One region of the Exiguobacterium sp. s36 genome, then DNA from elsewhere that is predicted to be linked to it. Evidence: riboswitches for the same ligand, from Rfam matches in the RefSeq annotation. Region 1 holds a riboswitch; the other holds the start of a gene.

Region 1 (7,301 bases):
TTTGCAAAACTTGACGCAGATGCAAAAGGGCGGACGTATCTCGAAGTCGAAAGCGCTCATCGGCAACATGTTGCAGTTGAAACCGGTGCTTCGTTTCGAAGACGGGCTCATCGTTCCATATCAGACGGTTCGGACGTATAAAAAAGCGCAGGCCCAGCTATTTGAGGCACTCCGTCAAGCCATCGATTCGGGCGAATGCACGGACGTCTCCATTTTCCACGGAAACGTGCCAGAGCTGGCCGAATCGTGGAAACGTGAGCTTGGTGACAAAGCCAAAATTCGGGTCGACACACTCGCACCGCTCCTCGGAGCACACACGGGGTCGGGCTCAATCGGCATCTCGTTTTTAAAAGCGAAGTGATGACAAGATCGTGACAAGAGTCACGGTCTTTTTTTCATTGTCAAAACTTTCAAACAACGGCTGGAATCTTCAACCAAGAACCTTCATACTGTGTAAGAATGATAACGGATAAGGAAAGGGGGGAGACGATGCGATTTCGGAAGTACCTCGTCAGGAGCTGGTTCTCGTGGTCGATCGTCTTCATGGGGATTCTCTCCTATATGTGGCTCGGTATCGGGACGTTTGATTGGTCGTTGTTTTGGTTCATCTTTACGCTCGGTGCCCTGTTCGTGATGAATCCGCTCAAGCGGCGGCACTTACACTTCACGTTCCATGAGATGTTTGTCTTTATGACGTTCTTCTTGTACGGTCTGCTCCCGGCCTTATTGATGGGACAGCTCCTGCTGCTCACATTCCAGGCCCGGACGTTCGCGAACAAAGTCGGGCGGCGACGATTTTTACATTTCTACCCGCTCAATACGTTGATTGAGGCGATGTTGCTCGTCTTACCAGGACTCGTCTACTTGCGGCTCGGCGGACAAATTGGTCCGAACGTCCATCTGCTCGAGCAAGGTACGGCGCTACTCGGTTTCTTCGCGATCTTGTTCCTCGTCCTCGGATTCAGTTTCCTCATGTCGCGGTTCTTGATCGGGGAACGGATTCCGCTCCCGATCATGTGGCGTCTGCTCCGATTCGACTGGCTCGTCATCTCGCTCGAGCTATTGTTCACGATGGTCGCGATCGAGGCGTTCCAACTGTTCGGCTACACCGGCCTGATGGCGACGTTCCTCATTCTGTCGCTCCTCAAGATGGGGCTGTCCAAAGCGACGGAGACCGAGGAGACGCAGTCGAAAATCGACCAAGTCGAGCGTTTGAAAGAACAGCTCTACCGAGTCGACAACGAACAACTGCTCATCGAGAAGTTTTGGAACGGGTTAAGAGAAGTCGTCGAACTTGAACGCGGCTGGTTACAAGTCAATCGAACCGGCGACCGCACGTTCTATGACGTCAGCGGACGAAAGTCAAAACCGATTGCCGACGCCTTTACGCTCGAACGGCATCGGGATGCGGAAGAGCCGTACTTCGTGTACGATTCGCTCCATGAGTGGCATCCCGACCTGCAGGCACAACAGACCGAGTTACATCATTCGGCCCTCGTCATCCAGCCCGTTTCGAGCACGACGAACGCGGTCAGTTGCATGATTTCGACGACAGCGAACGGCGCGTATGAAGGGGCGATCGCCGTCGAGATTCATCGACTGTTGAAAACATTGTCCTGGTCACTCGAACGGATTGACGAGCGCAACCGGCTCCAGCATGAGAGCCTGACCGACCCGATGACCGGACTGCCGAACCAGCGGGCGCTCAAACGTTGGACGAAGGAGCGGTTGAACGACATCGCCTCGTATCCGTTGTCTGTGTTCTTGGTCGACTTGGATCATTTCAAGGCGATTAACGATACGTATGGCCATGCGTTCGGGGATGAAGTGTTAATCGAGGCCGGGGCGCTGTTCAGTCGTCTCGTCCGAAGCGGTGACCTCGTTACTCGATATGGCGGCGAGGAGTTCGTGTTCGTCTTTCCGCGCATGAACGAGGCGGCCGCGCTCGTGACGGGAGAGAAGATCCGCCAAGCGCTCCGCGCCCATCCGTTCGGCTCCGAAGGGATCCGCGTCCAAGTGACGGCGAGCATCGGCATCGAGACGAACCACGAGTACGACGACCTCGACACGCTACTCCGCCACGCCGACCGCGCCATGTATGTCGGTGCAAAATTCAACGGCCGGGACCGTGTCGCCCATTATCGCGACACGTCGACGGAACGGATTCAATGATGATGAAGGAGAATCTCGAGCATCGAGATTCTCCTTTACTTATGTTCCGCAATGACTAGAGTCGTACAGACATGAAGCTTAATCAGTTTCTATAATTTGAGGTTAGGCTGTAACGCAAGTGAGATGTGTTCGGATTCGCTACCCAAGGCAGGCGCCCGAACTCCTAGGGGAGAGCGATGCAAGGATGACCCCGTAAAGCGCCCCAGGAACGGAGGGTGCCGGCTGAGGTAGCATTCATCTATAATCAAGCAATCCATTGTTAACGCAATAAAGGAGGACACCGGATACCCGGCGTCCTCCTTATGAATGAAAGATTATAATTTCTGATTGAAAATTTCTGACTCGACCGCGTGAATCGCAGCCGACCATGAACCGTAACGATGAAGAATTGCTTTCGTGGATGGTTTGTTGTTCCGTTTTGCCCATTCGCGATACGCTTCGAAGGAAAGAGAGAAGCCCATCTCGTGAATCGCTTCACGGAGTGCGGTGGAAAGCTCTGATTTTGAGTACGTCACACTCGCTTCAAGTCCGGCTTCGGCGCAGGCGTCATGCCACGAACCGAACGTCTTGACGATATGGTAATGGCTCGGAGCTTTCGGATGGAGCTTGCGCCATTCCTGATACTTTTTGAGCGTGATAATCGATCCCATGTCGCGCGAGTAGAGGGCGAGTGTCTCGATGATATCTTCACGCGTGTATTTTGGCATTTTGTCCGGGAGATCGACAGTCGCCTCTCCGTGCCATTCATAGCCGGCGATTGCAAGCGCCTCGGCCCATGACCCGAACTGTCGGATAATCGACTCGGGAGATGGCCAGCTTTGTTCCATCGCGAAGCGACGATACACAGAGCGTCGTGGACGTTCCTTCAACAAGTCGCCGAGCAGTCGAATACAGTGAATCATCCTCTGCTGTTCGGTGGACAAGTGGTGGGATTTAGTGGATAGCGTTTGACTCAATGGTGGTTCCTCCTTCCATGGACTCATATCTGAACCGACAAAGATGACGAAGTTGCTTCTACAATCATACTATCGGCCAGTTTTTACAATTTATAAGTGCATTGTTCAAGTTTTTTTAAACCGATTTTATGAACGGATAGGTCTAAAGTCCTGTTTATACTTTGAAAAAATGGTAACAGTTCTATTACAAATTTAATATTAAATGGGTTCAATTGTAAACAAAAAGTTTTATCGTGGCTAATATGTAATAATCTGTACGAAAAAGTACCCAACTGGCCAATGGGGTCATCACCGTCGCACCAGTTGAGTACTCTTCTATAATAAATTTAATTTTCAGACTAATCAAATGAAAGTTTTGAAAATAACGATTTTTTTTTGAAAGGGTGGTCAGTGAAACGAACGGTCTGCTAAAATAATGGAATTGATGTAAATAAGAAAAGAGGATATTACGATATGACAATATGGTTATTTTATCTCCTACTCGGCTTGATTCAAGGGTTCACTGAGCCGATTCCAATCTCATCAAGCGGTCACTTGGTCATCTTCCAAGAGCTGTTTGATATCCAATTACCAGGTCTCTCATTCGAGATTTTCGTGAACTTTGCTTCACTGCTCGCTGTTTTGACGATTTATCGGCAGGACGTCGTCCGTCTCGTCGTCAGTCTGTGGACGTTCTTGTTTAAAAAGGACCGCAGTGACGAGACGATGGTCGACGTCAAGTTCATTGGTCTCTTGCTCGTCGCCACGGTCCCAGCCGGTGTGCTCGGCGTCCTGTTCGGCGATTGGATTGGCGAGAAGCTCAGCGGCGTCGCCACGGTCGGTTATACGCTTATCCTGACCGGGGTCGCGCTCTGGTTCATCCGGAATATGCGAGGGAATAAAGGAGACGGCGGCATCACGCTCCGCGACGCCATCTTGATCGGTCTCGCCCAAGCGGTCGCGCTCATCCCGGGCATCAGTCGTTCCGGGGCGACAATCGTCATGGCGATGTTGCTCGGCATCAAGCAAGAGTCGGCGCTTCGCTTCTCGTTCTTCCTTTTCATCCCGATCAGTCTCGGGGTGACGATTTTAGATGGACCGGAGTTGTTCACGAATCCAGAGACACGTGATTTGTTCGGACCGCTCATCTTGGCGTTCATCGCCTCGTATGCGCTCACGGCCATCTCGCTCAAATGGTTCCAACACATCATGGCGAAAGGCGAGCTCAAATACTTCTCGTTCTATTGCTGGATTGTCGGACTCCTCGTCGTTTTATTCTTGGCTTGATTTACAAGGCGCTGCTCATACGAGTGGCGCTTTTTTTGCGCATTTCGTTTTGCCATCCATTTATTTTTGCGCTAAAGTGGAAACGTACAAACAAATATTCCTTCGGGGTCGGGTGAAAGTCCCAACCGGCGGTGATGGGCGCGAGCCTTAAGTCCGTGACCCGGGCGCACGTGTGCGAACGGTGGATCTAGTGCGATTCTAGAGCCGACAGTATAGTCTGGATGGGAGAAGGAAACATGACAGGTCCATGCGACCTGTAGTTCGTCGTACGTTTTTCTGTAAAGAAAACGCTTATTTGGCTTGCCCAAATGACGATGAACGGCTCCCACCGAGACCTTGAGGATCATTCCTTGAGGTCTTTTTGTTTGTACGAAACAAGGAGGGAGATTATGCAACAGTACATGCAACAAGCCATCCAATTGGCCAAATCCGCCTCATCGACCGGCGTCAATCCGCGTGTCGGAGCCGTCATCGTCAAGGACGGTCGGGTCGTCGGGTTCGGCGCCCACTTGAAGGCGGGGGAAGCGCACGCTGAAGTGCACGCCATCCGCATGGCCGGGGCCGCCGCCTATGGCGCGACGATGTACGTCACGCTCGAACCGTGCTCACATCATGGCAAGACACCGCCGTGTGCCGATTTAGTCGTGGAGTCGGGCATCAAGCGGGTCGTCATCGCGATGAGCGATCCGAATCCGCTCGTGGCGGGACAGGGCATCGCTCGATTGAAAGCGGTCGGGATTGAAGTCGAGGTCGGACTGCTCGAGCGTGAGGCACGAGCGCTCAATGTGTCGTTCTTGCGTTCGCTCGAGACGAGACGGCCGTACGTCATCTTGAAGACCGCGACGAGTCTTGACGGCAAAGTCGCCCTCGATACTGGTGACAGCAAGTGGGTGACCGGGACAGAAGCGAGACGGGACGTCCATGAACTGCGGTCGACGGTCGATGCGATCTTGACCGGTGTCGGCACCGTGCTCGCCGATGATCCGGCCCTCACCGTCCGGCTCGACCGCGAGACGATGCAACCGCTCCGGGTCGTGCTCGATCGTGAGTTGCGCACGCCGCTCTCGAGTCAGCTCGTCCGGACGGCGAACGATGTGCCGGTATTGCTCTACACGACGTCCGACGATCGAGTGAAGCGGGACGCGTTCACACAACGCGGCGTTGAGCTCGCCGATTACACGTCGCTCGACGCTGTGATACAAGACGTCTACGCACGCGGCATCGGTCGCCTGCTCGTCGAAGCGGGACCGACGCTCGTCACCTCGCTCTTGGACGGACAGTTCGTCGACGAGTGGGTCATGTATCAGTCGCCACGCGTGTTCGGTGGCAAGGGCGGTTTCTACCGCTCGCATCATGACGGTCCGCTCGATGTGATCGAGCGGTATGACGTGCAATCGGTCGAGACGGTCGGCACCGACATCAAGCTCATCATGCGAAAGGAGGAGTCCGATGTTCACGGGAATCGTTGAAGAAATCGGCAGTGTGAAAGCAGTGAAACGGAACGGGCCATCCCTCCGGCTCACGCTTGCCGGGAAGGTCGTGCTTGAGGATGTGAAACTCGGTGACAGCATCTCTGTCAACGGTATCTGTCTCACGGTGACGACGTTCGACCGTGACAGTTTCTCGGTCGACGTCATGCCGGAGACGCTCAAGGCGTCGAGTCTCGACGGGGTCCGCCCCGGCACGAGCGTCAACTTGGAGCGGGCCATGCCCGCGAACGGACGCTTCGGCGGTCACTTCGTCTCGGGTCACGTCGACGGCGTCGGGCGCATCGTCAAAAAACGGTCGCTCGCGAACGCCGTCTATGTCGACATCAGCTGTGAGCCATCGCTCCTCCGCTATATCGTCCCGAAAGGTTCGATTTCGGTCGACGGGACGAGCTTGACGGTGTTTGACGTGACGGAACGCGGATTCACGTTGTCGCTCATCCCGCACACGTACAGTGAGACGGTGCTCGGGATGAAGCAGGCCGGGGACGCGGTCAATTTGGAATGTGACATGTTGGCTAAATATATGGAAAAACTCGTAAGTCAAAAACCGGTGACGCTCGAATCATTGGCGTCGCAAGGGTATGGAAAGGCGGGATGGTAATGTTCCACTCGATTAAAGAAGCAGTCGAAGACTTGAAGATGGGACGACCGATCATCGTTGTCGACGATGAGGACCGGGAGAACGAAGGGGACTTCGTCGTCCTCGCGGACAAGATGACAGCGGAGACGATGAACTTCCTCATCACGGAAGGGAAAGGGCTCGTCTGTGCCTCCCTCGCCGAAGAAGTGGCCGTCCGCCTCGATTTGCAGCCGATGGTCGCGAACAGCACCGATCCGCACGGGACGGCGTTCACGGTCAGTGTCGACCACGTCGATTCGACGACGGGCATCTCGGCGAGCGAACGGGCCCATACGGTGCGCGAACTCGCGAACATCAACGCCCGCCCGGCCGATTTCCAACGTCCGGGACATATCTTCCCGCTTATCGCGAAAAAAGGTGGCGTCTCGGTCCGACGCGGACATACGGAGGCGTCGGTCGATTTGGCGCGCCTCGCCGGAAGTGAACCGGTCGCCGTCATCTGTGAGATCATCCGCCCAGACGGCGAGATGGCCCGAGTGCCGGACCTTGAACGCGTCGCGGAAGCGCACGATTTAAAATTCATCACGATTGAGGCGCTCGTCCGCTATATGGAGACGGACCTCGTCGAACGGGAGGCGGACGTCTCGCTCCCCTCGGTAAAAGGGGACTTTCGATTGATCGGCTATCGGAACGTCCTCGACCGGGAAGAACACGTCGCGCTCGTCAAAGGTGAGCTCGAACATGCGCCGCTCGTCCGGATCCATTCCGAGTGTCTGACCGGCGACGTCTTCGGCTCGTATCGTTGCGATTGCGGGCCACAGCTCGATACCGCGATGG
Region 2 (7,301 bases), 220 kb from region 1:
CTCTCATACGTGAATTTCGAAGTCGATTTCCCGTTGATGAGTGCTGCGATGTTTTTCGCCACGTTGTGCGCTTGTTGTGTCGCAATTTGGGCAGTCGGCGGGTATGGACGGTTTGAGACCGGATCCATGACAGCCGAGCAGTCACCGATGATGAAGACGTTGTCGTGACCAGGGGCACGGTTGTCCGCCTCGACCATGACACGGTTACGGACCGCTTCAAAACCAGACTTCTCAACGATCGGGCTACCGCTGACGCCACCTGTCCAGAGAATCGTGTTCGCTTCAATCGTCTCTGTCGTGTCACCTTGGAGTGGACCGAACGTGACGACACCAGGCTCAACGCCTTTGATGCCGTTTCCGAGTTTCATCTCGACGCCGTTTCGTTCGAGCCATTTCTGCGCATACGTCGTGAGTTCTGGGTCGAAACCAGGAAGTACAGTCGGAGCGGCTTCGATGTTCACGATGCGAACCGCTTCACGTGGCACGTCATACTGTTTGCAAAGCTCAGGCACACGGTTGACGAGCTCACCGAGGAACTCGATTCCTGTGAAGCCGGCGCCACCGACAACGATCGTCACGTACGAGCGGTCAGCTGAACCGTTCGTTTTATATTGAGCGAACGAGTACTCGATATGTTCTTTGATTTTACGGACGCTGTTGAGCGAGCTGATTGTCATCGCATGCTCTTTAAGGCCAGGGATACCGAATGTCTCCGGTACGCCGCCAAGCGCGAACACGACATAATCATATTCAACTGCTGAACCGTCTACGAGCAAGACTTGTTTTGCCGTAGTATCGACGCGATCGACGATCCCTTTGACAAATTTCACACGTGACGGGTTCACGACGTCGTTGATGTAGATGCGAGCTTGATCCGGTTTCATCGTTCCGGCCGCTGGCTCATGAAGCCACGTCGTCTGGTAATGGTAATCATGCTTGTTGATGAGCGTGATGTTCGCGTCGCCAGCTGAGAGCGTCTTCTGGAGGTTGACCGCTGTGATGAGTCCACCGAAACCTGCGCCAAGAATAACAATGTTAGGTCGTTTCATGTTCATTTCCACCTTGTTTTGATAGTTTTGTTTTCTTGAACAATCATGTTGTGTGTTTTTTCACATGAGTGTTCACAATAAAGCCCAAACCTTGTTCAACCAATGTTCACAATTGCTTCTCGTTCATTGTACGCTGTTTGTTTTGTTTTCTCAATGGAAAAGCATATCTTCTTGAAATTTTTTTGAATGTGTAGCATGTTTGTACAGAATGGATTTAATTCACGATTGTCACTATAATAGATGTATACGTTTTGAGGAGGAATTCGATGAAATCGACGAAAGATGTGATCATCATCGGTGGCGGCCCGGTCGGACTGTTCACCGCATTTTATGCAGGTATGCGCCAACTCGATACGGCGTTGATTGAAAGTTTGCCGCAACTCGGCGGACAATTGTCGACACTGTATCCAGAAAAATATATTTATGACATCGCCGGCTTCCCGAAAGTGAAAGCCCAAGATTTGATTGACCAATTGAAAGCCCAAGCCGATCAGTTCGAACAGGACTATCGCCTCGGGGAGACCGTCGAGACAGTCGAGCGTCTCGAAGACGGCACGTTCCAGATTACGACGAATAAAGACGAGTACCATACGAAAGCGATCATCATCACGGCTGGGAACGGGGCATTCGCCGCACGACCGCTCGGCCTCGATGGTTGTGAAGACTATGCAAACCTTCATTATTTCGTCGACAACATGGAGAAATTCCGTGATCGTCGCGTCATGATCGCCGGTGGCGGCGACTCGGCCGTCGACTGGGCACTCATGCTTGAGGGAATTGCCAAAGAAGTCCATATCGTCCACCGTCGCGACCGCTTCCGCGCCCATGAGCATACGGTCGAACAGATGAAAGCGTCGACGATTAACGTCTGGACGCCATATAACATCGAATCACTTTCAGGTGAGACGCACATCGAGTCGGTCGAATTGACGGACAAGGACGGCGAATCGAAATTCGTCGAGATCGATGACCTCATCTGTAACTACGGTTTCGTCTCGTCGCTCGGCCCAATCAAGAACTGGGGCATGGAGTTCGAGAAGAACACAATCCGCGTCGATTCGCGCATGGAGACGACGGTCGCCGGCATCTTCGCTTGCGGTGACATCGCCACGTACGAAGGAAAAGTGAAATTGATTGCGACCGGATTCGGAGAAGCCCCGATTGCGATTAACCAAGTGAAGCAGCTCGTCGACCCGACAGCTCGTCACCCGCAACATTCAACTTCGGTATTTGCCGGGAAATAATATGATACCCCCTGTCGCGACAGCACAGGGGGTTTTGTAGGCACTTGCTCGTCTTATGACGATGTCCCCCTAAGCTACTTCAAGGAGGAAATTATGAAGATTGTAACGACAACCACACTCACCGAGTCTGAATTAAACTATATCTATCAGATTCACCAAGACGTGTTCGGCGATATCCACCGTTTCACAGATAAGTTGATTCAAAAATCACATCTTGTCTTCACTCTATCGATCGAAAACGAGAAAGTTGTCGGCTATAAAATCGGCTATCCGCTCGATGACAAACGCTTCTATAGTTGGATGGGTGCGGTCGCCCCTGAAGCCCGCAACCGCGGAATCGCGACAAAACTGATGAGCACTCAACATAACTGGGCGCAGTCGCAAGGCTATCAATCGATTGACACGAAGACGATGAATCGTTGGCGTCAGATGTTGCTATTGAATATTCGACACGGCTTCGATGTGAAGGCAGTCACCGTCGATGAACATGGAGTTGAAAAAATCCTATTACGCAAGCAACTGTATCAGTAAAACAATCATCTTGTATTCCACCCTTACTTGCGAATCGTCTGCATAATGACCCGGTCGATCCAGTCATCGAGTTGGGTAAAGACGAAACCGGCCTTTTTCGCCTCGGCAATCGACATGTAATAGTCGACGTCCGTATCGTATGGCGACGACTCCCCGTCTTTAATGATGTGGACCGGTTTATTCAAGTGATGCCCGATGCGCTCGAGCAGTGCACCCATCGAGATCACTCCTTCGCTTGCCGCATTGAATGGACCGGTCACGTTGGCCCGACCGACCCATTCTAAAAAGGCCGCTGCCTCAAAACTTGAGATAAAGCCCATCTTCGCTTCGGGATGATGCAGTACGACCGGCTCTTCTCGACGGACAGCATCGATATAAAACTTGAGACGGTCCGTATAGTCGTCCGGGCCCAAGACGATCGGCAAGCGGACGGTCGCGACTGGGAACGAGGCACGATGGAAGAAGTAGGACTCGGCTTCCCGCTTTCCTTGACCATAGTCGTGCTCCGACTCGAGATGATAGTCGTGATGGAGCGGATTGAAGTCACTTTCTTTCAAATCGGCACCCGGTGCATAGACCGACATCGTCGACGTGAGCACATACTTGCCGACTTGGTCCATGAAGGCGTCCGATGCAATTTTTGCCTGATATGGATTGAAACAAATATTGTCATAGACGAGGTCGTAACGGTCACGCGATAAATCTTTCATCGTCGCCACCGACTGCCGGTCCCCTTTGATGGAACGGATGCCCTCTGCCTCTGGCACTTGGAGCTGTCCACGCGTCACAATCGTCACATCGTCACCGGCCTCCGCCAACCGAAGCGCCAACCGTTTTCCAAAATAGCGTGACCCACCGAAGATCAATACTTTTTTCATCGTCCCTACCCCTCCTACATAAAAATGACATCTCTTTTCATTTTCCCTTGGTTCCTCTCGACTAATCTTCCACATCCTTGAATTTTTTTGTTATTCTTATATATATGATAGAAGAAAGAGGCGAGGTCCATGCATCAAATCATGTTAGAAAAAGGATGGACGTGTGCGTTACCGAAACAATACGCCATCTACCAGAGTTTATCGGATTTCAGCCGCTACTCAGTGCTTGACCAAGAGGAAGAGAGCGTCTGTTCGTTCCAAATCACGACCGACACATGCAAAATCACGGCGTTCCGCCCTTGGCAACATCACATCGAATTGAATGCGACATCCAAAGTGATTCGCTTGATTTTGATGGAAGAAACCGACTGAATCGAAAAAGGCCAATCGTCCACACGATTGGCCTTTCGTTTAGCAATCTCCAGGTGTCCCGGCGTTCGACGCCGTCCGGAAACTCGAACCACATCCACACGTGGCGATGGCGTTCGGATTTTTAATCGTGAACCCGCCTCCGAGCATCGACTGCTTATAGTCGATTTCGAGCCCGTCGACGACCCCATGGTCGGCTTCGGCGACGATGACGCGGACGCCGTGATGGTCGAATTGGATATCTCGATCCGTTTTATCTTCATCAAATCCCATTCCGTACGAGAGACCGGTGCAGCCTCCGCCTTGGACCTTGATGCGCAAGTACTGATTCTCGGGGTGTTCTGTCTGTTTCATCATATCGATGACTTGTAATGCAGCTGACTCTGTCAAATGAATCATCTGAACTCCTCCTTCATTATCTTAACTTCAAGTCAACTGACTTGAGATTTTGTGAAATATCTTGTATAACTAAACTGTAACAAAAAAAATTAAATCGTTCCATCTTCGGGGCAGGGTGAAATTCCCGACCGGCGGTATTGAAGACATGATCTTCTCAGCCCGTGAGCGAGCAAGGCGTTGCTTGCTGATTTCGTGAGATTCGAAAGCCGACAGTAAAGTCTGGATGGGAGAAGATGGCGGCATCCGACCGATATCCGGATGTTTTCTTTGACGTGGTCTCTTCCGCGACGGAAAACATCTATTTCGTATGCGCGTAACCTCTCCCGATTGTATGATGCAATCGGGATTTTTTATGCGACGGGTGCCATTCATCAAGGAGCGACAAAAGGAGAGATTTTGATGAAAACAACGCGCAACAAACGATTGACAACACTGGTGACGCTATCGATGCTCGGGGCCATTTCTTTTGTCCTCATGCTCTTTAACTTCCCGCTGCCTTTCCTACCACCATTTCTAAAAGTGGACTTTAGTGACATTCCCGCGCTCGTCGCCGGGATCGTCTTCTCCCCACTCGCAGGCGTCGTGGTCGTCGCTCTAAAAAACGTCCTCTACTATGTCTTTAACGGTGGCGGCGTTCCGGTCGGTGAAGTCGCAAACTTCTTTGCAGGTGTCGCCTTCATGTATCCGGTCGCATGGTTCTACCATAAACGTAAAACGAATAAAGCGCTCGCTTCAGGCCTCGTGGCCGGCACAATCACGATGGCGCTCAGCTTGGCGATTTTGAACTATTTGCTCATCTTACCAGCCTACGCGTTCTTCTTCGGCATGACCGAGATGGCGCAACCGGCAGTCAAAACGGACCTCGTCCTCTATGGCATCTTGCCGTTCAACCTTATTAAAGCGTTGTTGATCAGCGCCTTGTTCGTCCCACTCTTCCTCAAGTTGAAGCCGTGGATCGAACGCCAGCGGATGCAACTTCAAGCGTAACTGACATGCACCTCGATTTCGATCGAGGTGCTTTTTATTTGGATACGTTATGCTTAGGAGAGGATTGGAGGAGATGGATTGAACACGATTGAAGAGGTCACTCAATTTTTAGAAAATGATTCAGAATTAAAGCGTCTCCTGAAAGATGTCGCTTCCCTCGAACTACCCGACTGGTGGATTTGTGCCGGATACGTCCGGTCGAAGATTTGGGATGACGTGCACGGCTATCCAACACCGACGGCGACCGAGGACGTCGATGTCATCTACTTTGACCCATCTCACAACGACGAAGCAATCGAAAAAGAGTATGAGGCACAATTGCACGCCCTGTCACCGACTGTCCCGTGGTCGGTCAAAAACCAAGCCCGCATGCACCTCGTCAATCAATTGCCACCCTATAAGTCTGCGACCGACGCCTTGGCCCACTTTCCCGAGACAGTCACAGCCATAGGTGTCAGCCTCGATTCAAACGAATGCTTGATCGTGGCCGCGCCTTACGGTGTTGATGACATCATCGAATTGAGGCTGCGACCGACCCCAGCATTTGCAGACGGATCCCCGCATCACCACATTTATCAAGCGCGGATCCAAAATAAGAATTGGCAAGCCATTTGGCCGAAACTTCAAGAAGTGGACGTGACTCGTAACGGACTGTAGAACCCGACCGCCGATACGGTCGGGTTTTGCTATTCATTCATCTACAAAAAAAGAGTGACCACCGAAGTGATCACTCTGAGTATATCGTATTTGATTAGAGAAGCAGACCAGCAAGCGTGGCTGACATCAAGTTAGCAAGCGTACCTGCGAGAATCGCGAGGACACCCATACGTGCGATGTCGTTCCGACGGTTCGGTGCCATTCCACCGAGACCACCGAGAAGAATCGCGAGTGACGAGATGTTGGCGAATCCACAAAGTGCGAAGGCAATCATCGCTTCCGTACGAGCTGAGAGTTCACCCGTTCCAATTACAGGTGCGAACTCTGAGAACGCTACGAATTCGTTCAAGACGAGTTTTTGACCGAGGAAGCTACCGAACTGAACAGCATCAGCCCACGGTACACCGATGACAAATGCGAGTGGTGCAAACACGTAACCAAGAATCAATTCGAGTGAGAGGCTGTCGAAACCGAACAAGCCGCCGATTCCACCAAGAATCAAGTTGACGAGCGCAATCAATGAAACGAACGCGAGAAGCATCGCACCGACGTTCAAGGCAAGGAAGAGACCGTCAGAGGCACCACGAGCGGCCGCATCGACGAAGTTCGCTGCTTTGTCCTCTTCGTCTTCAGCAATTTCGATGTCATCATTATACTCTTCTGTTTCAGGAACGATGATTTTCGCGAACAAGAGACCAGCAGGTGCAGCCATGAAACTCGCTGCGAGCAAGTACTCGAGCGGTACACCAAGGGCAGCGTATCCAGCGAGAACCGAACCGGCAACCGACGCGAGTCCCCCGACCATGACGGCGAAGAGCTCCGATTGTGTCATCGTTGGAAGGTAAGGCTTGATGACAAGCGGTGCTTCCGTTTGACCGACGAAGATGTTTGCCGTCGCTGAGAGCGACTCTTTACGTGATGTGCCGAGAGCTTTCGCAAGGGCTGTACCGAGAATTCGGATGACCCATTGCATGACACCGAGGTAGTAAAGCAAAGCGATTAAAGAAGACATAAAAATGATAATCGGCAACACTTGGAATGCGAAGACGAAGTTGTCCCCTCCTACAGCTGTACCGAAAACGAAGGCGATTCCGTCATTCGCCGTGTTCAAGACGTTTTGAACGCCTCCTGAGATCCATTGTAACGCACTGCGTCCTACTGATGTGAAGAGGACGAGGAAAGCGAAC

Evidence for each region. A riboswitch is a leader RNA that binds a small molecule or an ion and turns the genes downstream of it on or off. The one in region 1 is predicted to bind FMN.
Region 2: linked by a shared signal. The riboswitch ahead of KNP95_RS02070 (ECF transporter S component) and the one ahead of ribD (bifunctional diaminohydroxyphosphoribosylaminopyrimidine deaminase/5-amino-6-(5-phosphoribosylamino)uracil reductase RibD) in region 1 are both predicted to bind FMN.

Annotation. Positions count from the first base shown of each region.
Region 1 covers NZ_JACSLW010000001.1:625,969-633,269, reverse strand. Annotated here, with positions in the region: gene KNP95_RS03215 (DegV family protein) at 1-361, shown strand, start outside; gene KNP95_RS03210 (GGDEF domain-containing protein) at 490-2,172, shown strand; gene KNP95_RS03205 (homing endonuclease associated repeat-containing protein) at 2,487-3,128, opposite strand; gene KNP95_RS03200 (undecaprenyl-diphosphate phosphatase) at 3,582-4,394, shown strand; FMN riboswitch at 4,489-4,631, shown strand; gene ribD (bifunctional diaminohydroxyphosphoribosylaminopyrimidine deaminase/5-amino-6-(5-phosphoribosylamino)uracil reductase RibD) at 4,784-5,863, shown strand; gene ribE (riboflavin synthase) at 5,844-6,485, shown strand; gene ribB (3,4-dihydroxy-2-butanone-4-phosphate synthase) at 6,485-7,301, shown strand, end outside.
Region 2 covers NZ_JACSLW010000001.1:405,535-412,835, forward strand. Annotated here, with positions in the region: gene KNP95_RS02040 (NAD(P)/FAD-dependent oxidoreductase) at 1-1,049, opposite strand, end outside; gene KNP95_RS02045 (NAD(P)/FAD-dependent oxidoreductase) at 1,316-2,293, shown strand; gene KNP95_RS02050 (GNAT family N-acetyltransferase) at 2,387-2,824, shown strand; gene KNP95_RS02055 (NAD-dependent epimerase/dehydratase family protein) at 2,848-3,702, opposite strand; gene KNP95_RS02060 (hypothetical protein) at 3,832-4,074, shown strand; gene KNP95_RS02065 (HesB/IscA family protein) at 4,114-4,470, opposite strand; FMN riboswitch at 4,568-4,709, shown strand; gene KNP95_RS02070 (ECF transporter S component) at 4,870-5,457, shown strand; gene KNP95_RS02075 (nucleotidyltransferase family protein) at 5,536-6,114, shown strand; gene KNP95_RS02080 (NupC/NupG family nucleoside CNT transporter) at 6,209-7,301, opposite strand, start outside.